4 regions of the Mesorhizobium sp. B1-1-6 genome follow, and region 2 is predicted to be linked to each of the others. Evidence: predicted binding sites of a transcription regulator. Region 2 holds the regulator's gene; each other region holds the start of a gene.

Region 1 (5,581 bases), on a different contig from region 2:
ACGAAAACGCCGCCTGCCACATCGCGCTCGGCCAGTGCTATTCGAAGTGCTTCGTCGACGGCGCCTCGCTCAGCCAGGCCGAGATCGCGGAGCGCGGCGGCAACAAGAGCTTCATCCACATCGACTGGATGATCGGCTCGGACAAGATCGACATCGACGGCGTCGGCAAGGACGGCAGCCGCGTGCCGGTCATGCGCAAGGGCGAGTGGGCCTGACGGGAGCGCACGAAGGAGAGCGGATGGCCTTCGAGATCGCGGTCAAACGGGTGTATGAACCACCCTCGCCCGATGACGGGCAGCGGGTCCTGGTCGATCGTGTCTGGCCACGTGGCGTCAGCAAGGAGCATGCCGCGCTGGCGCTATGGCTGAAGGACATCGCGCCGAGTACCGACTTGCGCAAGTGGTTCGGGCACGAGCCCGAACGATGGGCCGAGTTCCAGAAGCGGTATCGTGCCGAACTGGAAGGCAATGGCGAGGCCGTGGCGCAACTGCGCGCCCTGCTCCGCGACGGCAAGGTGACGCTGCTCTACGGCGCCCATGACGAGGCGCACAACAATGCCGTGGTACTGGCGGGGTATCTGAGAGGACAGTGACCTGTCCCTTCGTCATCCTCGGGCTTGACCCGAGGATCCATGCCGTGACGTCCGTCCGCAAATGCAACGGAGCAGAATCTGCACGGCTGCGACGCCCAAAAGTCACGGCATGGATCCTAGGGTCTGCGCCGCGTCGCTTCGCTCCTTGCTCCGCCCTAGGATGACGAACTGAGAGTGTACCGCGCCCTACTTCCCGACCACCGCCGCCTCATAAACATCCGGCTTGAACCCGACCAGGATGCGGTCGCCAACCTCGAGCACAGGCCGTTTGATCATCGTCGGCTTGGCCAGCATCAGTGCCTTGGCCTTCTTTTCATCCAGGCCCTGCTTATCCTTGTCCGGCAACTCGCGGAACGTGGTGCTGCCCTTATTGAGCAGCTTTTCCCAGCCGACCTTGCGGACCCAGCCATCCAGCCTGCCCGCCTCGATGCCTTCGGCCCGATAGTCGTGGAACCGGTACGGCACGTCGTGGCCCTCCAGCCAGACGCGGGCCTTCCTGATCGTGTCGCAGGTGGTGATGCCGTACATGGTGATCGTCAAAACAGGTGCCTTCCGGACTTCGAATCTGGCCGCAGATTAAGCAGCCCCGGCGCGCTTTGCCAGCGGCCCGGCAGAACCATCGAAGAGTAAGTTTCTTCAATGGCGGGCGCGCGGTCGCCGATCCGTGACGACGATGTGCATCAGGTCGGATAGCGGCCAGGACATGATCCTGGCCGCTTAGGATGCGGCGAAATGTGCCGACAGCCGGAAACCCGTCTCAATAATAGAAGCGCTCTTCGGCAATCTTGCCGTTCTTGACCGTGTACAGGCCAACCTCGTCCATGGTGACACGCTGGCCCGTGGCCTTGGGCGTTATGTCAAATGTAAAGCGCACGGCGAACTGGTCGCCGTTGACATAAGGGCCCTCGACCGAGCCGCCATGGACTTCGTTGTTTTCCTGCCACCACTGGCCTTTCTGCTTGACGGCGTCCTTGCCGCGGCAGACGGCCATCGGCCCCTCCATGGCCTCATAGCTGACGATGTCGTCGGCGTTGTATTTCTCGGCAGCACTTTCGTAGTCACCGCGCTTGAGAAGCTCCGTGAAATCCTTGGCAATTTCCGTGTTGGTCATGTGTTCCTCCTGTTCAGACGCATTGCAAATAGGGAAAGGTTGGCGGCCTGCCATCGTCGTGCCGTCTGGTAGCTGACATGCCATGTCAGGATGATGGACCGCGCGGACTATGCGAGGACGATTCCAGGCTCTCACATGGCGGGCAGTGCATCGTCCTGACCGGTCAGCCGCCAGCGTCCGGGCTGCTTGTAGGCGCCTTTCCCAATGAGACTGTGGATCAGCACAAAATCCCGGACAGTCCAGCCGATCGGATCGATCGACCGCTCGCGAATGCTGGGAACGCCCACTTCATCACGAAGCAATGTGACATGCGGTTCGATGGACCTGGTGAGAAAGGGTTTTAGCGGGCTGTCCGAGATCACCGCCGTCAGGTCACGCCAGAACTTCTGCAGCGACGGATTGCCATCGCTGCCGCGCAGGACCAGTGCACCACCGCCAAAAGCCGACAGGCGATCGAACGAGACCTCGAAGGGCTTCGCAACGATCATCGATCCGATATGACAGGCGGCCTCTGCCAACTCCTGCGGGTACTCCTCATGGTCGCCGAGGCCGACAAGCGAGATGTGGATGTGATTTTCCGGAACCAGCCAGCCTTGCAATCCGAACTCACGGTTCAAGGCAATGGCCTTTCGCGCGAGACGACCAGCAATCGCGCTGCCGACGAGGATGGCAAAGAACAGCCGGTGGAAATGCTTCCCGGCCTGTTCCCATCGGAAAAAGGCCTGGCCGTTCTTCGCGGTTCCGAATGCGGGTTGCCCACTCATACTGATCTCGTCCGCCAATTGACTCAGGGCGAGCATACTAGAACAAAACGAGAACAAACGCAAGCCGAAAAATGACGCAGGCGTTGGGGCTCCCGCACCGCCGCATGCATCCAACCCCCGACGGAGTGCTTCCTTGCGGTACGCCAATCGCCGACGACGCCGGCAGACATGGCGCCTGGCTCACCACAAACGGGATAGACCTTTGACAGGAATCCGGTGAAAGTGCCGCGCCGAACCGGCAAGCCGCATTTTTGATGATCAGAGGACCGCACGCATGACAAACCCGATGCATCTGCCCGCCGAAGGCCTTTTTGTCGGGCGCGCCAGAAGCAGCGACGCCTCGCATCCCCTGGTGGTCACGGTGCGTGATGGCACAGTCTTCGACATCACGTCGAGCACGGCGCCGACCGTGCGCGATATCTGCGAGATGGCCGATCCGGCCGGTTATGTGCGCTCGGCCAAGGGCAAGCCGATCGGCTCGCTCGATGAGATCGCGGCCAACAGTTTCGAGGCCGCGCGTGATCCGGCAAGGCCCTATCTCATCTCCCCCGTCGACCTGCAGGCGATCAAGGCCTCGGGCGTCACCTTCGTCGTCAGCCTGCTGGAACGCGTCATCGAGGAACAGGCGCGCGGTTCGGCGGAAAAGGCCGATGCCATCCGCGCCGACATTGCCGGGCTGATCGGCCACGATCTGTCCAAGCTCAAGCCCGGTTCGCCGGAAGCGATGGAGATCAAGGCCAAGCTCATCGCGCGCGGCGCCTGGTCGCAATATCTGGAAGTGGGCATCGGCCCCGATGCCGAGATCTTCACCAAATGCCAGCCGATGGCCTCGGTCGGTTTCGGCGCCGATGTCGGCCTGCATCCCGTCTCTACCTGGAACAATCCGGAGCCGGAGATCGCCGTGATCGCCGCCTCAAGCGGCAGGATCGTCGGCGCCACCATCGGCAACGACGTCAATCTGCGCGATGTCGAAGGGCGCTCCGCGCTGCTGCTCGGCAAGGCCAAGGACAACAACGCCTCCGCCTCGCTCGGCCCCTTTATCCGCCTGTTCGACGGCACGTTCTCCATCGACGACGTAAAGCGGGCCGTGGTCCGGCTGAAAGTGGAAGGTGAGGACGGGTTCTCGCTGGAGGGCGCGAGCTCGATGGCCGAGATCAGCCGCTCTCCCGAAGAGCTCGTAGCGGCTGCCATGGGCCCGCATCACCAGTACCCGGACGGCCTGGCGCTCTATCTCGGCACCATGTTCGTGCCTTCGAAGGACCGCGGCGAGAAGGGCAAGGGGTTTACCCACAAGGTCGGCGACATCGTCACCATCTCGTCGGAGAAATTCGGCGCGCTGGTCAACCGGGTGCGACTGTCGCCGGACTGCCCGCACTGGACCTACGGCGCCAGCCATCTGATGCGCGATCTTGCCATGGCCGGCCTCCTCTAGCTCTGGGTTCACCCGAGGGCGGTCAATCATCGCTCCGGCGACCCTTGAGGCCGGTATCGCCTGCCGCGAAAATCATCCGAACTGATGCAATCTGATGGGACCGCTGATGGCGCCCCGTCAGGCGCCGACTACGACTGACAGGCGGAGGCTTGCCATTTGTCGAAAAAGAGGATGCTCTGATCATCCAACACGACGTTGGCGGGGAGGACGCGGTCTTGCCCGATCAAGAGGGCGGTTTCGAACTGATCAGTTTCAAACGGGAGGAAATCAAATGCTGACACGGCTAAGAGTGGTTCTATACGGCCTGCTGGTCGCGCTGACGGTCATTCCGGCGGCGGCGCAGGCCAAGACGTTCTACTGGATTTCACATGGCGGCCCGGCCGATCCGGTCTGGACCTACTTCCTTGCCGGCGCCAAGCAATGGGCCAAGGACACCGGCAATACCGTCAACACCTCGTTCCACAATGGCGACGTCGCCTCGCAGCAGGAGGCGGTGCGGGCCGCGATCTCGGCCAAGGCCGACGGCATCACCACCACCAGCCCCGATCCGGGCAGCCTTGTCGAGATCGTCAAGGAAGCCCGCGCGGCCAACATTCCGATCATCAATTTCAACACGCCCGATCCCAAGGCCAATTTCAACGCCTATGTCGGCGGCGACAATGTCACCTTCGGCAAGCACTGGGCGCAGTATCTGGTCGACAAGGGCCTGGTGAAGAAGGGCGACTTCGTCTGGATGCCTGTCGAGATTCCCGGCGCCACCTACGGCGTGCAGGAAGAGGAAGGCATCAAGAGCGTGTTCGAGCCGCTCGGCATCACCTATGAGGTGACCGAGGCGACGCTCGACCAGGCCGAGGTGATCAACCGCATGGTCGACTATCTCACCGCCAACAAGGCCAAGGTGAAGGCGATCATCGGCCTTGGCGACCTCGTCACCGGCTCGATCAAACGCGTGTTCGACCAAGTCGGCGTCAAGCCCGGCGAAATCCCCGTCGTCGGCTGGGGCAACTCGCTCGACACCACCCAGGAAGTGCTGAACGGCTACGTCAATGCCGGCCAGTGGCAGGATCCGCAGGCGACCAGTTATGTCGCGCTGTCGCTCGCCAACATGGCCGCCAGCGGCATTCCCCCGGGCTTCAACGTCATCACCGGCGCGCTCTATGAGAAAGACACCGCCGAGATCTACGACAAAATCCTGTCCGGCAAATAGCCCCTGATCTCCAGCGCCGCGCGTCTACCGGGCGTGCGGCGTCCCGCCCTTTCGCCTGGTATCGAGCCGTTTGATGCGGCCCGATGGCCCGGCCCATTCCAACCAGTCGCGGGTTACACGTGGAAAATCGTTCGCTTGTCCAAGGCCTGATCGCGCGGCCGGAATTCGGCCCCTTCGTGCTGCTCGTCGTCGAGATCGCCGTCTTCTGGGGTTTCAACCACGACTTCCTGTCACCCCAGAACATCTCCAACACGCTGGCTTTCACGGTCGAGCTCGGGCTGATCGCGCTGGCGATGACGTTGCTGATGACGTCGGGCGAGTTCGACCTTTCCGTCGGCTCGCTGTTCGGCTTCTCGCCGGTGCTGATGTGGACGCTGTTCAACAGCGGCCTCACCTCGCTGGAGATGGGCTTCGTCCTCGCGCTGCTGGTCGCCGCCTTCATCGGCCTGGTCAATGGCTGGTTCGTCACGCAGCT
Region 2 (5,581 bases):
ATAGCCATGCGGGTGGAGGAACGAAACCTGGCTGCCGCGCTCATTGCCATCCCGCGGGCTTTCGAGTTCGAGGCCGTAGGCGCCGCATTTTGCCTCGACCAGTTGGATGAACAGATCGGTCAACGCCATGCTCTTCCTGCGCACCTCTGCCATGTCGACGTCGTTCCAGACATCGAGCGCCCCTTTGAGCGCGCGCATCGACAGCACAGGCTGCGTGCCGCAGAGAAACCGGCGGATGCCTGTGCCGGCAGCAAAACCCTGTTCGAAGGCGAATGGCCGCGCATGGCCCCACCAGCCGCTGAGCGGCTGGCGGACATCGCCATGGTGGCGCTCGGCCGCGTAGATGAAGGCCGGGGCACCCGGGCCGCCATTGAGATATTTGTAGGTGCAGCCAACGGCGAAATCGGCATTCGAACGGTCGAGCTCGACGGGCAAGGCGCCGGCGGTATGGCAGAGATCCCAGACAATCAGCGCGCCGGCATCATGTGCCGTCCGCGTCAGCGCGGCCATGTCGCGTAACTGCCCGGATTTGTAGTTGACGTGGTTGACCAGGATGACCGCGACCCGCTCGTCGATCAGTTCTTCTATGGTCGGCGCATCGACACCCTCGAGCCGCAGCACCGTGCCCGGCCGCGTCGAGGCAACGCCTTCGGCCATATAGAGATCGGTCGGAAAGCTGTCCCCCTCGGCGACGATGACTGACCTGTCCGGCCGCATCCCGAGTGCCGCATGCAGCACCTTGTAGATGTTGATCGAGGTGGTATCGCAGACCACCGTCTGGCCGGCGGCGGCCCCGATCAGGCGCCCGAGTTGGTCGCCGAGTTCGACCGGCATGTCGAACCAGCCGGCGGTGTTCCAGGCGCGGATGAGATCCTGCGCCCACTCCTGCGTGGCGGCCTTCTGCAGCTCGCCGAACACGGCGGGCGAAGCGGCGCCCAGCGAATTGCCGTCGAGATAGATCACCCCCTGGGGCAAGGTGAAGCGGTCACGCATGGCACGCAGCGGATCCGCGGTGTCCATTGCCTCGATCGCTGCGAGATCGGGAATTTTGCTCATGGTCGCGATGTTCCTCGGTGAGAAGAGCGCCCTGGAAACGGGCCGGCTGTTTTGCCGCCCGGGCAAGGGCTGGCCGCATAGAGGCGCAAGAACAGGGTGAACGCCCGGTTCGATCTTTGCTCGATTTCCGCCCGAGGCAGTTCCTCGAGCACCCCAACGATCCGGCGAACCTGGAGATCGCCGATCAAAAGACTGATGTAGATGTCGGCGGCTTCGGCAGGATCGTCACAGGCGATCGGGCCGGCCCGACTTGCGGTTCGAAGCAGGTCGCCAACAAGCGGCATTATGGTATTGCGGCCGAATTGCGCGATCGATTGGCCAAGCGTGCCTGTATCGTTGACGTCGCCGGCCGCGGCGCGATTGAGCGCCACCGCCTTGTCGCCCGTCACGAGGGTCAGCAGGACTGGCCCGAGCAAGTTCAGGGTTTCGAGAGGATCGCGCGCCTGGTGAAGGGCGTCCTCCAGCAGCTTCCTTGCCTCTCCCGCATTGGCTTCGATCAAGGATCGAAACAGGGTCTGCTTGTTGCCGTACCAGTTGTAGAGGGTTTCGTTCGAGGCCGATGCCCGCTTGGCGATAGCAAGCAGGGAGGCGCTCTTGTAGCCGGTTTCCCGGAGCACCGCATAGGCGGCCTCCTCTATCCGTTCGCGTCGCGCGGCCTGCTTCGGCGTGGTCATTGGTGTTCCTCTTCGAAAACCGTACATTATTATACGGTTTCGTCAAGCGAACGAACGAACGCAGCCCGTCGCGACCAGTGGTGGTGTCTGGCCGTTTTCCGGCGGAAGTTGGCATTTTGGTTTCGTTTCGTTCACGAGCCGCAGGGGTTTCTAATCCGCCCAAACGCACCCCGCACCTGCCGGTCACCCAGCTTGCAGGCTTGTGCCAAGAGTGGAGACCGGTCGGGCCACAGGCCATTAACCAAAATAGTTTCAAAGGGCCCGGGAGCGCATTGACGACGGACCGCGCTGGCAGGATGCTGGCTGCGGGAGGGCATTTCGTTTCCGTCGCCTTAACAAATTCATTAAACTTTAAATGGTTGCGGAACACAACTGGAACAGATAGTGTTTGTTCTGGGTTTGTTTTCTGATTCTGGTTCCAGACCCTTCGTGCAATGCCTTTGGGGGCCGCCATGCTCACGCGCAAGCAACATGAACTCTTGATGTTCATCCATGAACGGCTGAAGGAAAGCGGCATTCCGCCGTCCTTCGACGAGATGAAGGAAGCGCTGGACCTCGCCTCCAAGTCGGGAATTCATCGGCTGATCACGGCGTTGGAGGAGCGCGGCTTCATTCGCCGCCTGCCCAACCGGGCGCGCGCGCTGGAGGTGCTGCGCCTGCCGGACTCGATCGCGCCGGGTCTTAACGCGGCAAAGAAGTTCTCCCCGAGCGTCATCCAGGGCAGCCTCGGACAGGGCAGCAGCCCTAGCCGGCAGATCAAGCCGGCGACGTCTTCGCGTCTGCCCGCTGCCGGCAATGACGACGACGCGGTTTCAGCGGTGTCGATCCCGGTCATGGGTCGCATCGCAGCGGGTGTGCCGATCGACGCCATCCAGCATCAGACGCATTCCATTTCAGTGCCGCCTGACATGATCATGGGCGGCGAACACTATGCGCTGGAGGTCAAGGGCGATTCGATGATCGAGGCCGGCATTTTCGACGGCGACACGGTCATCATCCGCAATGCCGACACCGCAAGTCCCGGCGAGATCATCGTGGCCCTGGTGGACGAGGAGGAAGCAACGCTGAAGCGCTTCCGCCGAAAGGGTGCTTCGATTGCGCTCGAGGCTGCCAATCCGGCCTATGAAACACGTATTTTCGGACCGGACAGGGTCAAGGTGCAAGGCAAGCTGGTCGGCCTGATCAGGCGCTACTGAGCGGGGTCGGCGGTGGGCTTTTCGGGTTTACGGTAAGGCGGCAGTCCCCTTGCCTCGCGTGAGAATTTCCGCTGTTCGTGCCAGGGCCGATATGGCCTGTCGACGGCAAAGCTGACCCGTGCCGGTGCCGTCGCCGATTGCTGGTCGAAGAAGACGGCGGCACTTCCCTTGCGAGCGAGCTGCCGCTTGGTGATGACGAGAACCAGCGGATTGTGGCAGGGATCGTAGCCCGCGGGGTCGTTGATGACGATCAGATCCGCATAGGAGCAGGCCCTCCAGGCGTCCTTGCGATCCTCCACCTGCGCGATGATCGCCCCCGAGGTATGCCGGGCCATGCACAGGCCCGTGAAGCAATAGAAAGGCGCTCCCGCCGGAAGTTGCGCGGGATCGAAGATGTCGAACTGTCGGTCTCCGCTGTCGAACAGTTCCGGCGCAACGATGGTTTCGGACTTCAGCGCGCGTTTCCAGTTATCGACGGTGAATTCGTTCGGGCGCGCCCGGTTGATCGCGAGCTCGCCGCCGCCGATCGGCAACGCCACCAGGCGGGCATCCTCCGAAATCAGCACGTCCGGCGTGCGCGTGTCCGAGACGGTCAACAGGCCGGCGAGCGCGAAGGGAAGTGCCGTCAGCCGCAGCCATGTCGTGGCCATCGTCGCGATGACCAGGGCGATCGCCACCAGAAGGACGGATTGCTGCGAAATCAACCCGACCGCGTCGACCGGCGAGCGTTGCGAGATCCATCCTGATATGGCGATCATCGCGGTCAGTCCCTTGCCCATCAGATAAAGGGATGGTCCATCGAACCCGAACGGCATCAGCAGCGCGCTGGCAACCGCAAGGAACATCACGACCGAAACGATCGGCATGACGGCAAGATTGGCGAACAGACTGAGCGGCGACACGCGCTGGAAATGCCAGATGGCGAAAAGCGCCGTGGCGCTTCCCGCGATAATCGAGGTCATCGCCAGCCCACCTGTCGCCAGCAGCAATTTTCGCGTCAGGAGGCCAGGCAAGGTCCGTTGCGGCGGCGGGGTCCGCGCTTTGTCGGCTTTGCGATCCGACCAGCCGGCATAGGCGCCGACCAGGGCCGCGGTGGCGGCGAACGACATCTGGAAGCTCGGCCCTACCACCTCGTGCGGCGACACCACGATGACGGCGATCGCCGAAATAGCCAGATTGCGCATGGTGAGTGCCGCCCGATCGAACAGAACGGCGATCAGCATCACCGCCAGCATGATGAAGCTGCGTTCGGCGGCGACAACGACGCCCGAAATGACGAGATAGGCGGCGATCGAGAAAAGTGCCGCCGCGGCCGCGTATTTCTTGACCGGCCGGCGGGAGGAAAAATTCGGAAACAGCGCGAAGCCGCCACGCAGCAGACCCATGACGGTGCCGGCGACCAGCGCCATGTGCAGCCCGGAAATTGAGATGATGTGGTAGATGCCGGTGCGTCGCATCGCTTCGTTGATCTCGTCGGGAATCCCGGCGCGCACACCCACGATCAGCGCCGCGGCGATCTCGCCCTCGGCACCGCCGATGCTGCCCCTGATATGGTCGGCAATGCTTTCGCGAGCACTCTCGATGGCGGCTGAAAGGGCGGCCCACAGCGGCCTGTCATCGGCTGAGACGATTTTGGGGTTGCCGAGAAAGAAGCCGCTGGCCCCTATGCCGGCGAAGTAGCTGTCGAAGGAAAAGTCGTAGCTGTCCGGCCGCACCGGTCCGGTCGGCGGCAACAGCCTGGCATAGCCGGTCACGAGCGAACCGGCCGTCACTTCAGCCGGCACCTTGCGTGCCGAAAGGCGAACGCGCTCCGGCGCGTAGAGTAGTTTCGGCCGCGCGGTCGATGTCACATCGATGGTCAGCCGGATGCGCCCGGTCTCCATCTGGTCGACCGAAACGACGCGGCCGGTGATTTGCGTGGAGATTTCCGAGCCCAGCATCCGCGTTCCCGCTCGCCACGTCTCGACTTTGCCGGCGAGCATGCCGAGCGCGCACAACAGCGCCGCCATGAAGCACAGATGCGTTTTCGGCCATGAGCGTGAAACGAGCGCGCACAGCGACATCAGGATCGCGACCGCGACAGGCTTGGCAAAGCCCGGCTCCGCCGCCAACGAAAAATACGCAATCGATCCGCACGCCAGGAACACCGGCACGAGCAGGAAGGCTACGCCCCGATCGAGTTCGAGCTCGGACGCTCTGGCCACGCCGTTGCGCAGACGAGGCCACGAGGCACGGCCGAACTCACGGCGCAGGCGCTCGGCCGCGCCGGCTGCGGGGACGCCGGGCGGCGTGGAAACATCCGCCGGCGGCGACTTGCCCGGCTGCTGTAGGGGCGACAACGCCAGCGGCAATGAGGCGGGCGCGGGCATGGCAAAAAGGGAGCGTTCGCTGACGCCGGCAACGACGTCCTCGCCTTCCTCCGCGCCCCTGCCCGCTACAGCCATCGGGTCTGCCCCTTGCGCCCTCGACACCCTATGCTACATGAACGCGCGACGCGCGAAAGTGCGTGTGATCCGCACCCCGCTCCAGACGTTTCCCGAGAGTTGTATGTCCGACAAGGTTGTCACCCGTTTTGCCCCCTCGCCCACCGGCTACCTGCACATCGGCGGCGCGCGTACGGCGCTCTTCAACTGGCTCTACGCCAAGCACACCGGC
Region 3 (5,581 bases), on a different contig from region 2:
GGCAGACGTCGCAGGTGACGTAGACGTCGGGCAGGAAGTGCATCTCGATCTTGATGACGCCGTCGCCCTGGCAGGCCTCGCAGCGGCCGCCCTTGACGTTGAAGGAGAAGCGGCCCGGTTGGTAGCCGCGCGCCTTGGCTTCCGGCAGGCCCGCGAACCAGTCGCGGATCGGCGTGAAGGCGCCGGTATAGGTGGCGGGGTTGGAGCGCGGGGTCCGTCCGATCGGCGACTGGTCGATGTCGATGACCTTGTCGAGGAATTCCAGGCCCTCGATGCGGTCGTGCTCGGCCGGATGCTCGCGCGAGCCCATGATGCGGCGCGAGGCCGCCTTGAAAAGCGTTTCGATCAGGAAGGTCGATTTGCCGCCGCCCGATACGCCGGTGACGGCGGTGAAGGTGCCGAGCGGAATTTCGGCGGTGACGTTCTTCAGATTGTTGCCTCGCGCGCCGACGACTTTCAGGCGGCGGTTCTTCTTCGCCTCGCGGCGAACCGCTGGTGTCGCCACTTCGAGCTCGCCCGAAAGGTATTTGCCGGTGATCGAATTCGGGTTGGCCATCACCTGCTGAGGCGTGCCCTGGGCAATGATTTCGCCGCCATGGATGCCGGCGGCCGGGCCGATGTCGACGACGTAGTCGGCATGCAGGATGGCGTCCTCGTCATGCTCGACCACGATGACCGTGTTGCCGATGTCGCGCAGGTGCTTCAGCGTGTCGAGCAGGCGTGCATTATCGCGCTGGTGCAGGCCGATCGACGGTTCGTCCAGCACGTAGAGCACGCCGGTGAGGCCGGAGCCGATCTGCGATGCCAGCCGGATGCGCTGGCTCTCGCCGCCCGACAGCGTGCCGGAATTGCGCGACAGGGTGAGATAGTCGAGGCCGACGTCGTTGAGGAAGCGCAGCCGCTCGCGGATTTCCTTGAGCACGCGCACGGCGATCTCGTTCTGCTTGTCGTTGAGCTGCGCCGGCAGGTCGGTGAACCACTGGTCGGCCTTGCGGATCGACTGTTCGGTCACTTCGCCGATGTGCTTGCCGGCGATCTTCACCGCCAGCGCTTCCGGCTTCAGCCTGTAGCCACGACAGGCCGGGCAGGGGGTGGCCGACATGAAGCGCTCGATTTCCTCGCGCATCCAGGCGGATTCGGTCTCTTTCCAGCGCCGCTCGAGGTTGGGGATGACGCCCTCGAAGGTCTTGGTCGTTTTGTAGGAGCGCAGGCCGTCATCATACTGGAAGGTGATCTCGCGCTCGCCGGTGCCGCGCAGGATGGCTTCCTGGGCTTCCCTGCTCAAATCCTTGAACTTGTCGCCGAGCTTGAAGCCGTAAGCCTTGCCGAGCGCCTCCAGCGTCTGCACGTAGTAGGGCGAAGTCGATTTCGCCCATGGGCTGACGGCGCCATCGCGCAGCGAGACGTTCTCGTCGGGAACGACCAGATTGGGATCGATGGCGCGCTGGCTGCCCAGCCCGTCGCAGGTCGGGCAGGCGCCGAACGGGTTGTTGAACGAGAACAGCCTGGGCTCGATCTCGGGAATGGTGAAACCGGAGACCGGACAGGCGAATTTTTCCGAGAACAGGATGCGCTCATGCGTCTCGTTCTTCGACTTGTTGACCGAATCCTCGCCCGTCTGACTGGCATCGAGCGGCTTATCGGCGAACTCCGCCACCGCCAGCCCCTCCGCGAGCTTCAGCGCGGTCTCCATGGAATCGGCAAGGCGCGTTGCGAGGTCGCCACGCACGACGATGCGGTCCACGACCACGTCGATGTCGTGCTTGTATTTCTTGTCGAGTGGCGGCACATCAGCGATCTCATAGAAGACGCCGTCGACCTTGACGCGCTGAAATCCCTTTTTCTGCAGCTCGAGCAATTCCTTGCGGTACTCGCCTTTGCGGCCGCGCACGATCGGCGCCAGGATGAACAGGCGCGTGCCTTCCTCGACCGCCAGCACGCGATCGACCATCTGCGACACCGTCTGGCTCTCGATCGGCAGTCCGGTGGCGGGCGAATAGGGTACGCCGACACGCGCGAACAGAAGCCGCATGTAGTCGTATATCTCGGTGACGGTGCCGACCGTCGAGCGCGGGTTCTTCGAAGTGGTCTTCTGCTCGATGGAGATGGCCGGCGAAAGGCCGTCGATCTGGTCGACATCCGGCTTCTGCATCATTTCGAGGAATTGCCGCGCATAGGCCGACAGGCTCTCGACATAGCGGCGCTGGCCTTCGGCATAGATGGTGTCGAAGGCAAGCGACGATTTGCCGGAGCCCGACAGGCCCGTCATGACGATCAGGCTGTCACGCGGCAGGTCGAGATCGACATTCTTCAGATTGTGTTCGCGCGCCCCGCGAATGGAAAGATATTTATGGTCGGCCATTGCCGGTCGCCGCCTCAGATCTGGAATTTGTGGGATCGGCGGGTTTTCCCCGGCCGTCCCCTATGTAGGTATTTTTGCCGCCGCGTCGAGAGACGCCACAATTCTCGACCAAGTCGTTTAACCGTCTTTCGCACGAACGGGCAAGCGGAAAGAACAAAGACCGAACACGCTCCTGACAAAAGCGGTGGAGCAGGCGGCGTGGTTCCCATCAGGGGATATCTCGCTCGATCACATTTTTTCCGATCGGACATCGAGCGGTTGACGTCCCTGGCTGAGGGGAGCAGACTCCACACGTCAATGAAGCCGGCTGTCTTTCGATGGCCTCGCCGCCCAAAGGCGGTCTGCGAGACGCCGCGGGCTATTGCGATCAGTGCTTCTGACGACGATTGTCGCAATGGACACAGGAGTGGAGCATGACGCCACCGGACAGTCCCTTGAGGCTCCAGCAGTGACTGGAGCCGCGGCAGGCATGAATGCCAGGGAGACGCGAGCGCCTTCCGACGTGACCCTGCCGGATGCACCAAAATCAGAGACTACTGGTCGGATCGTCGGCTGAACGCCGCGAAGCATCCGAAATCGAAAGCCGGTAAAACATTCCCGGCGAAAGATTGGATTATAGATCCAGAAAAGCCCCGTCCGTTTGCTAAAAGCACGGCGGGGCTGCTCTTTTGGGGGAACGCGCAGGTACTGACGGCCCCGACATGTCAGCTACCGCGGCGGTTTGATCCCGCCGGCGCCGACATCGACCGTGATGCTGCCGGAAATCCTGACATCGGTATCGCCGATCTTGAACCGGCCGTTGCCGTTGGCGGGGAAGGCGTCATCGGGTTCGGGCTGCGGGGCCGGCTTGGCGATGCGATAATCGCCGGCCACACCGGGCAGGCTGCCTTTCTGGCTGTCGTTGGCAAAGGCGCCGCCGGCCAGCATGAGCGCACCGGCGAAAATAGTGACGGCAAGACGCCAAGGTTGGAATAAGCGGCTGTCGATCATCGGCCGGTTATAGCGCCGCCCCGCCGAGGTGGCCAGACCGGCGGTCATCAAATCGCCGGACGGCGGGGCCGTCGCAATTCATCGTGCTTGTGCCGGTCACGCCGCCTTTTTGCGGGTATCGTAGACATGATCGACGAGACCCCATGCCTTCGCTTCCTCGGCGGTCATGAAATAGTCCCGGTCGAGCGTGCGCTCGACCTCTTCATAGGTGCGGCCGCAATGGCGCGCATAGAGCTCGGTCATCTGCCGCTTGGTGCGCAGGATGCCTTCGGCGTGACGCTGGATGTCCGATGCCTGACCCTGGAAGCCGCCAAGCGGCTGGTGCAGGACGAGGCTGGCGTTGGGCAGCGCGATGCGCCGTCCCGGCGTGCCAGCCATCAGCAGGAACGAAGCCATCGAGGCGGCAAAGCCCATGCACACCGTCGACACCGGACAGCTGACATATTGCATCGTGTCGTAGATGGCGAAGCCGCTGGTCACCACGCCGCCAGGCGAGTTGATGTAAAGCGAGATCTCCTTGTCGGGATTATCCGATTCCAGCGACAGAAGCTGGGCGCAGACCAGCGCCGACATGCCGTCGTTGATCTCGCCGTTGATAAAGACGATGCGCTCGCGCAGCAGCCGCGAGAAAATGTCGAAGGCGCGCTCGCCGCGGCTCGATTGCTCGATCACCATCGGCACCAGATTGGCAAAACCGGTCATCGTCTCTCTCCGTTTCTCATGTGTCGGCCACTCAAGCGGCGCGCTGCAGAAGGCAAAATGAATTGGCGGCGGCCGTACGGCCGGAGGCGCTCGCAGCGAATGAAAGCCGGCAGCCGACACCTGCCATGGTCACCATGGGCCTGGCGGCGGATGTCGCCACACGGGCAAAGCCTTCATGGATAATATGCAGATGCGTGCCGCCCGAAACGGTGCGGGCGAGCGTGAAGGTGACGATGCTGTCGAGCGGGTTCCGTTCCTCGTCGGGCCGCGGCTGTTCCCGCCAGGAATAGCGAAGCCTTTTTCCGGGCTCGGCATCGAGGATCTCGCATTCGATCGGCGCATCCGGCCCGGCAAAGGCGAAATTGCTGCCGATCTCAGGATTGATGTCGTTGGGCATCATCCAGGCCGCAAGCAATTCGGGCACGGTCAGCGCCCGCCATACCTTTTCCGGCGGCTCGGGGAGATCGCACTCGAACTCGATCGCGTCGGGGGCGGTCCGCGCATGGCTTTCGCCGGTCACTGGTGCGTGCGTCATTGGTCCATGTCCTTGAGAACCGTCTTCAGTTTTTCGATGCGCTCGGGCCAGAAGGTCCGGTAGCGTTCGATCCAGCCGAGCAGCGGGTCGAGCCCTTGCGGATCGGCGCGGTAATAGGCATTGCGGCCCGCCCGCCGTTCGACCACCAAGCCTGCGCCGCGCAGCACCGCCAGGTGCTGCGACACAGCCGGCTGCGATACCGTCATGCCGGTGCGCAGCTGCGACACCGTCATCTCGCTGGTGGCGAGGCGTTCATAGACGGCGCGTCGGGTGGGGTCGGCCAGCGCCCGGAAAATTTCCGCTTCGATCATGGTGAAAGCATAAGTCGATACTTATTGGTTTGGCAAGCGGTCTTTTGCGGCCCATATAAAAGGAAGCTGGCGGCTCCGGCATTGCTGCCAATCCTTGACAATGAGCGGCGATGCATATAGGAACGAAAAGAGAACAAAAACCTTGTGGGAAAAGGCAGCCACAGCAGGCAACGGGTGTGCGCAACCTGTAAGGTGCTGCGACAAAAATTTGTTTCGGACGAGCGCGGAGAAGTATCATGGCGGGTAGCGTCAATAAGGTCATTCTGGTCGGCAATCTCGGAGCGGACCCGGAGATCCGCCGCCTGAATTCTGGCGAGCCGGTCGTCAACATCCGCATCGCAACATCGGAAAGCTGGCGCGACAAGAATTCCGGCGAGCGCAAGGAAAAGACCGAGTGGCATAATGTCGTCATCTTCAATGAGGGCATCGCCAAGGTCGCCGAGCAGTATCTGAAGAAGGGCATGAAGGTTTATGTCGAGGGCCAGTTGCAGACACGCAAATGGCAAGACCAGACCGGTGCCGACAAATACACGACGGAAGTCGTGCTGCAGAGATTCCGCGGCGAGCTGCAGATGCTCGACGCGCGCGGCCAGGGCGAAGGCGGCCAGGTCGGCGGTTATTCCGGCGGCGGCAGCCGTGGTTCCGATTTTGGCCAGTCCGGCCCGAACGAAGGCTTCAATC
Region 4 (5,581 bases), on a different contig from region 2:
TGAACTCTTCGCCCTTCTTGACCATTTCGGCCAGGTCCTCGAGCGTCACATAGGTGCTGGTGCCGGTGTTGTAGAGCCGGCGATTGGCATATTTCTTGATGACGATCGGATCGTCTTTCGCAGCCATCTGCATCCTCCCCGGACACCGGCGCGCCTGAGTAAGCCGCCGGTAACGATTGCGCCCGTTCAAAGGATATGCGCAAAAGCGTCACAATTCCAAGCAGTTTGTGCAGTGCGGGATTAATTATCGCTGCATGGCCGGTGAAATATGCTGCGCAGCAGCGGACAGCTTGATGTCGCGGCCATGCGCAGCTTGCTTGCGACGCATGGGTGCCCTGCCGATTTCCGGTTTGACTCGGGGTTGGGAAAGGGCAAGAAAAGTCTTCAATGACAGAACATCAGCTTGAAGTTTGGAGAACAGAATGCCCGCTTCCAATGCCATCGTCGTCGCCAGCGCGGCGCGCACACCGGTCGGTTCCTTCAATGGCGCTTTCGCCGCCACCCCGGCTCACGAGCTTGGCGCCGTCGTCGTAAGGGAATTGTTGTCGCGCGCCGGCGTCGAGGCGGCCGAAGTCGACGAGGTCATTCTTGGCCAGGTGCTGACCGCGGCCCAAGGGCAGAACCCCGCCCGCCAGGCTTCGATCCTCGCCGGGCTGCCCAGGGAGACCACCGCCTGGGGCCTCAACCAGGTGTGCGGCTCGGGCCTGCGCGCCATCGCGCTCGGCATGCAGCAGATCGCCACCGGCGATGCCAAGGTGGTTGTCGCCGGCGGCCAGGAATCGATGTCGATGTCGCCGCACGCCCAGCATCTGCGCGCTGGCGTCAAGATGGGCGACTACAAGATGATCGACACCATGATCAAGGATGGACTGTGGGATGCCTTTAATGGCTATCACATGGGCAACACGGCCGAGAACGTCGCCCGCCAGTTCCAGATCACCCGCGAGGACCAGGACCAGTTCGCGCTGGCCTCGCAGAACAAGGCCGAGGCCGCGCAGAAGGCCGGCCGGTTCAAGGACGAGATCGTCGCCTTCACCATCAAGGGCAAGAAGGGCGATACAATTGTCGACCAGGACGAATACATCCGCCATGGCGCGACGCTGGATGCCATGACCAAACTGAAGCCGGCCTTCGACAAGGACGGCACTGTGACCGCCGCCAATGCCTCCGGCATCAACGACGGCGCCGCCGGCGCGCTTTTGATGAGCGAAGCGGAAGCTGCCAGGCGGGGCATCACCCCGCTGGCGCGCATCGTCTCCTGGGCGACCGCGGGCGTTGACCCGGCGATCATGGGCACCGGTCCGATTCCCGCCTCGCGAAAAGCGCTGGAAAAGGCCGGCTGGTCGGTCGGCGATCTCGACCTGATCGAGGCCAACGAGGCTTTCGCCGCGCAGGCCTGCGCGGTCAACAAGGACATGGGCTGGGATCCCTCGATCGTCAACGTCAATGGTGGCGCCATCGCCATCGGTCATCCGATCGGCGCCTCTGGCGCGCGCATTTTCAACACGCTGGTCCACGAGATGCGCCGAAGAGGTGCCAAGAAGGGTCTCTCCACCCTGTGCATCGGCGGCGGCATGGGCGTCGCCATGTGCGTCGAAGCGCTCTAAAAGAGAAGTGAATGGGGAGTAGCGAATAGGGAAGAACGGCGTCGGCGCAATGGGATATCTGATCCCTGCTCGTCATTCGCTACTCCCTGTTCACTCTCCCAACCAAAGGGAGGGAGCGCATGACCAAGGTTGCAATCGTCACGGGCGGATCGCGCGGCATCGGCGCGGCAATATCGATGGCGCTGAAGGAAGCCGGCTATTCGGTTGCCGCCAACTACGCCGGCAATGATGAGGCGGCGAGCAAGTTCACGGCCACAACCGGCATCAAGACCTACAAATGGTCGGTCGCCGACTACGACGCCTGCGCCGCCGGCATCAAGCAGGTCGAGGCCGATCTGGGCCCGGTCGCGGTGCTGGTCAACAATGCCGGCATCACGCGCGACGCCATGTTCCACAAGCTGACGCGTGAGCAGTGGAAGGAGGTCATCGACACCAATCTCTCCGGCGTTTTCAACATGACGCATCCGCTGTGGAGCGGCATGCGCGACCGCAAGTTCGGCCGCGTCATCACCATCTCCTCCATCAATGGCCAGAAGGGCCAGGCCGGCCAGGTCAACTACTCCGCGGCCAAGGCCGGCGACATCGGTTTCTCGAAGGCTCTGGCCCAGGAAGGAGCCCGCGCGGGCATCACCGTCAACATCATCTGCCCAGGCTATATCGCCACCGAAATGGTCCGGGCGATCGATGAGAAGGTGCTCAACGAACGCATCATCCCGCTAATCCCGGTCGGGCGCCTCGGCGAGCCGGAGGAGATCGCGCGCTGCGTCGTCTTCCTCGCCTCCGAGGACGCCGGCTTCATCACGGGATCGACCATCACCGCCAATGGCGGCCAGTACTTCGCCTGAGGTCTCGCCGGGCTGCCGGCTTCCCGGTGCCGATTGAAGGAGGGCTCGTTCGCCATCCGCTTCGGATGTCCGTGACGCCGTCCGATGACGGCTGTCGGCCTGCTGTTCCAATCCGGCACGCAAAGGTTAATCGCGGCAGCGGGTATTGTGCAAAACTGCCTGGATAAGCTGTGCATTGTCGGTGGAAAACCTGTGCGCAACACTACATCTTGTCGTGAACAAACAGGGAAAATCCCGACATCGCCGATTCGTCGCCCTTTCGTTCCATGTTTGGCCGCAATGTTAACGAGAGCAGTTGCAATCGCCTATCAAACTGTTAATTTCTATTAAGAAAGTTCAACAATTTCATAAGCTTGGATGAAGCAAGGCGGGCTGCCACACGGCTTTGCCAGCGAAAGTTAACGGCGGCTCTCGCCTAGCATGAAACGGGCCAATTCCGTGATCCAGCATGTGGTAAGGATCATCAGCCAAAACTCCACATCTAGCCGTGAACAAAACCTGAATCCGGGCGAGTCAGCGATTCGTCGCCGATTCGTTCCAGACTCGTTCCAACCCTTAATCACTCGTTCCAACCCTTAATCAGCAGCCGAACCGAAGCTCGACGGAGGTGACTTCGAACCGCCAGCGGAACATTCCGCTTTCGCTTCGCGCCTGAAATCCCTATGTGTCGCCTGTCATACGCGCCACCCGAGGCGTGCTCCCGACAATGAGAGGCCAGAAAGCCTTATTTCCGAGCGATGAACATCCATCCGAAACCCACCGAGCCGCTGATCCTGTCGGGTCGCGACGTGACTGCCGTGCTTGGGCCGACCAACACAGGCAAGACCCATCTCGCCATCGAGCGCATGGTGGCGCATGAAAGCGGCATCATCGGCCTGCCGCTCAGGCTCTTGGCGCGAGAGGTCTACACCCGCGTCTGCGAAAAGGTCGGTCCCCACAAGGTGGCGCTCATCACCGGCGAGGAGAAGATCCAGCCGCCAGGCGCGAGATATTCGGTCTGTACCGTCGAAGCCATGCCGCGCGAGACCGATGCCGCCTTCGTCGCCATCGACGAGGTGCAGCTTGCCGGTGATCTCGAGCGCGGCCATATCTTCACCGACCGCATCCTGCATCTGCGCGGCCGCCAGGAGACGCTGCTGCTCGGCGCCGCCACCATGCACGGCATCTTGCAGCGCCTGTTGAAAGGCGTCTCGGTGGTGACACGACCGCGGCTGTCACATCTGGCCTATGCCGGTTCGAAGAAGCTGACCCGCTTGCCCCGGCGCACAGCGATCGTCGCCTTCTCCGCCGACGAGGTTTATGCCATCGCCGAACTGATCCGCCGCCAGCAGGGCGGTGCGGCCGTCGTGCTTGGCGCGCTCTCGCCCCGCACCCGCAACGCCCAGGTGGCGCTGTTTCAGTCGGGCGACGTCGACTATCTCGTCGCCACCGATGCCATCGGCATGGGCCTTAACCTCGATCTCGACCATGTCGCCTTCGCCCAGAACCGCAAGTTCGACGGCTATCAGTATCGCAACCTGACGGCGGCCGAACTTGGCCAGATCGCCGGGCGCGCCGGCCGGCACCTGCGCGACGGCACCTTTGGCGTCACCGGCCAGGTCGACCCGCTGGACGAGGAATTGGTCAAGAAGATCGAAAGCCACGACTTCGACCCCGTGAAGGTTCTGCAGTGGCGCACAGCGCGTTTCAATTTCGCCAGCCTCGACGCGCTGAAGCGCTCGATCGAGACCAATGCCCCGGTGGAGGGCCTGACCCGTGCGCTGCCGGCAGTCGATGCGCAGGCGCTTGAGCACCTGTCGCGTGACGAGGACATCAGGGCGCTCGCCACCGACGCAAGGCGCGTCGCGCTGCTGTGGGAGGCCTGCGCGCTCCCCGACTACCGCAAGATAGCGCCGGCCCAGCACGCCGACCTCATTGCGTCGATCTACATGGACCTCGCCAGGCATGGCCATGTCGACGAGAATTACATGGCCGAGCAGGTGCGCCGCGCCGACACCACCGAGGGCGACATCGATACGCTGTCGCATCGCATCGCCCAGATCCGCACCTGGACATTCGTGTCGAACCGGCCCGGCTGGCTGGCCGATCAGGCACACTGGCAGGAAAAGACGCGCGAAATCGAAGACAGATTGTCGGATGCGCTGCATGAGCGGTTGACGAAACGCTTCGTAGACCGCAGGACTTCCGTCCTCATGCGGCGCCTTAGAGAAAATACCATGCCTGAAGCCGAAATAAGCCCAACCGGAACCGTCCTCGTCGAAGGCCACCATGTCGGCGAGTTGCAGGGGTTCCGTTTCACCGCCGATCAGAGCGCTGGCGGCGAAGACGCCAAGGCCGTGCGCGCGGCCGCCCAGAAGGCGCTGGCGGCGGAGTTCGAGGCACGCGCCGAACGCTTCGGCGCCTGCGCCAATGGCGACATCGCGCTCGGTTCCGACGGCACGCTGCGCTGGATCGGCGCGCCGATCGGCACTCTGGTTGCCGGTGAAGACGCGCTGAAGCCGCGTCTGGTGCTTTTGGCCGACGAACAGCTGACCGGCCCGGCGCGTGACAAGGTCGCCGCGCGCGCCGAGCGCTTCGTCAATTTCCAGATCGAATCCCTGCTGAAGCCGCTGGTCGATTTGAAGAATGCCGAGCAGATATCGGGTATCGGCCGCGGCATTGCCTTCCAGCTGGTCGAGAATTTCGGCCTTATCAATCGTCGCGACATCGCCGAGGAGATGAAGTCGCTCGACCAGGAAGGCCGCGCGGCATTGCGCCGGCTGGGCGTGCGCTTCGGCGCCTATCATGTCTTCGTGCCGGCGCTGATCAAGCCGGCGCCCGCGGGATTGGTGACGTTGCTGTGGGCGCTGAAAAACGACGGCAAGGACAAGCTCGGCTTCGGCGACGTCGTCCATGCGCTGGCATCGGGCCGCACCTCGGTGGTCATCGATCCGGCTTTCGACAAGGCCTTCTACAAGCTTGCCGGCTACCGCAATCTCGGCCGCCGCGCCGTGCGCATCGACATTCTGGAACGGCTGGCCGACCTGATCCGCCCGGCGACCAACTGGAAGCCCGGCCTCGGCCAGCGTCCGGATGGCGCCTATGACGGCCAGTCTTTCATGGTGACGCCGCCGATGATGTCGATTCTCG

What was found. Region 2 encodes LexA, which represses DNA repair genes until DNA is damaged. Its sites were predicted from a motif close to TGTTCNNNNTGTGTTCNG; they were not measured.
Region 1: the regulator LexA is predicted to act here: its motif matches at 2,506-2,523, upstream of FJ979_RS09705 (2'-5' RNA ligase family protein).
Region 3: the regulator LexA is predicted to act here: its motif matches at 2,512-2,529, upstream of uvrA (excinuclease ABC subunit UvrA).
Region 4: the regulator LexA is predicted to act here: its motif matches at 2,986-3,003, upstream of FJ979_RS03840 (helicase-related protein).

What each region holds. Positions count from the first base shown of each region.
Region 1 covers NZ_VFWR01000004.1:115,441-121,021, reverse strand. Annotated here, with positions in the region: gene FJ979_RS09725 (aminopeptidase) at 1-215, shown strand, start outside; gene FJ979_RS09720 (DUF488 domain-containing protein) at 239-592, shown strand; gene FJ979_RS09715 (ArsC family reductase) at 779-1,132, opposite strand; gene FJ979_RS09710 (nuclear transport factor 2 family protein) at 1,350-1,703, opposite strand; gene FJ979_RS09705 (2'-5' RNA ligase family protein) at 1,835-2,485, opposite strand; gene FJ979_RS09700 (fumarylacetoacetate hydrolase family protein) at 2,742-3,899, shown strand; gene FJ979_RS09695 (substrate-binding domain-containing protein) at 4,171-5,106, shown strand; gene FJ979_RS09690 (ABC transporter permease) at 5,226-5,581, shown strand, end outside.
Region 2 covers NZ_VFWR01000020.1:73,370-78,950, forward strand. Annotated here, with positions in the region: gene kynU (kynureninase) at 1-1,056, opposite strand, end outside; gene FJ979_RS29180 (TetR/AcrR family transcriptional regulator C-terminal domain-containing protein) at 1,053-1,730, opposite strand; gene lexA (transcriptional repressor LexA) at 2,183-2,926, shown strand; gene FJ979_RS29190 (ComEC/Rec2 family competence protein) at 2,920-5,370, opposite strand; gene gltX (glutamate--tRNA ligase) at 5,474-5,581, shown strand, end outside.
Region 3 covers NZ_VFWR01000017.1:76,100-81,680, forward strand. Annotated here, with positions in the region: gene uvrA (excinuclease ABC subunit UvrA) at 1-2,362, opposite strand, end outside; gene FJ979_RS27580 (hypothetical protein) at 3,071-3,352, opposite strand; gene FJ979_RS27585 (ATP-dependent Clp protease proteolytic subunit) at 3,449-4,054, opposite strand; gene FJ979_RS27590 (SRPBCC domain-containing protein) at 4,086-4,589, opposite strand; gene FJ979_RS27595 (metalloregulator ArsR/SmtB family transcription factor) at 4,586-4,900, opposite strand; gene FJ979_RS27600 (single-stranded DNA-binding protein) at 5,137-5,581, shown strand, end outside.
Region 4 covers NZ_VFWR01000002.1:50,343-55,923, forward strand. Annotated here, with positions in the region: gene phaR (polyhydroxyalkanoate synthesis repressor PhaR) at 1-127, opposite strand, end outside; gene FJ979_RS03825 (hypothetical protein) at 245-442, opposite strand; gene FJ979_RS03830 (acetyl-CoA C-acetyltransferase) at 423-1,607, shown strand; gene phbB (acetoacetyl-CoA reductase) at 1,727-2,452, shown strand; gene FJ979_RS03840 (helicase-related protein) at 3,190-5,581, shown strand, end outside.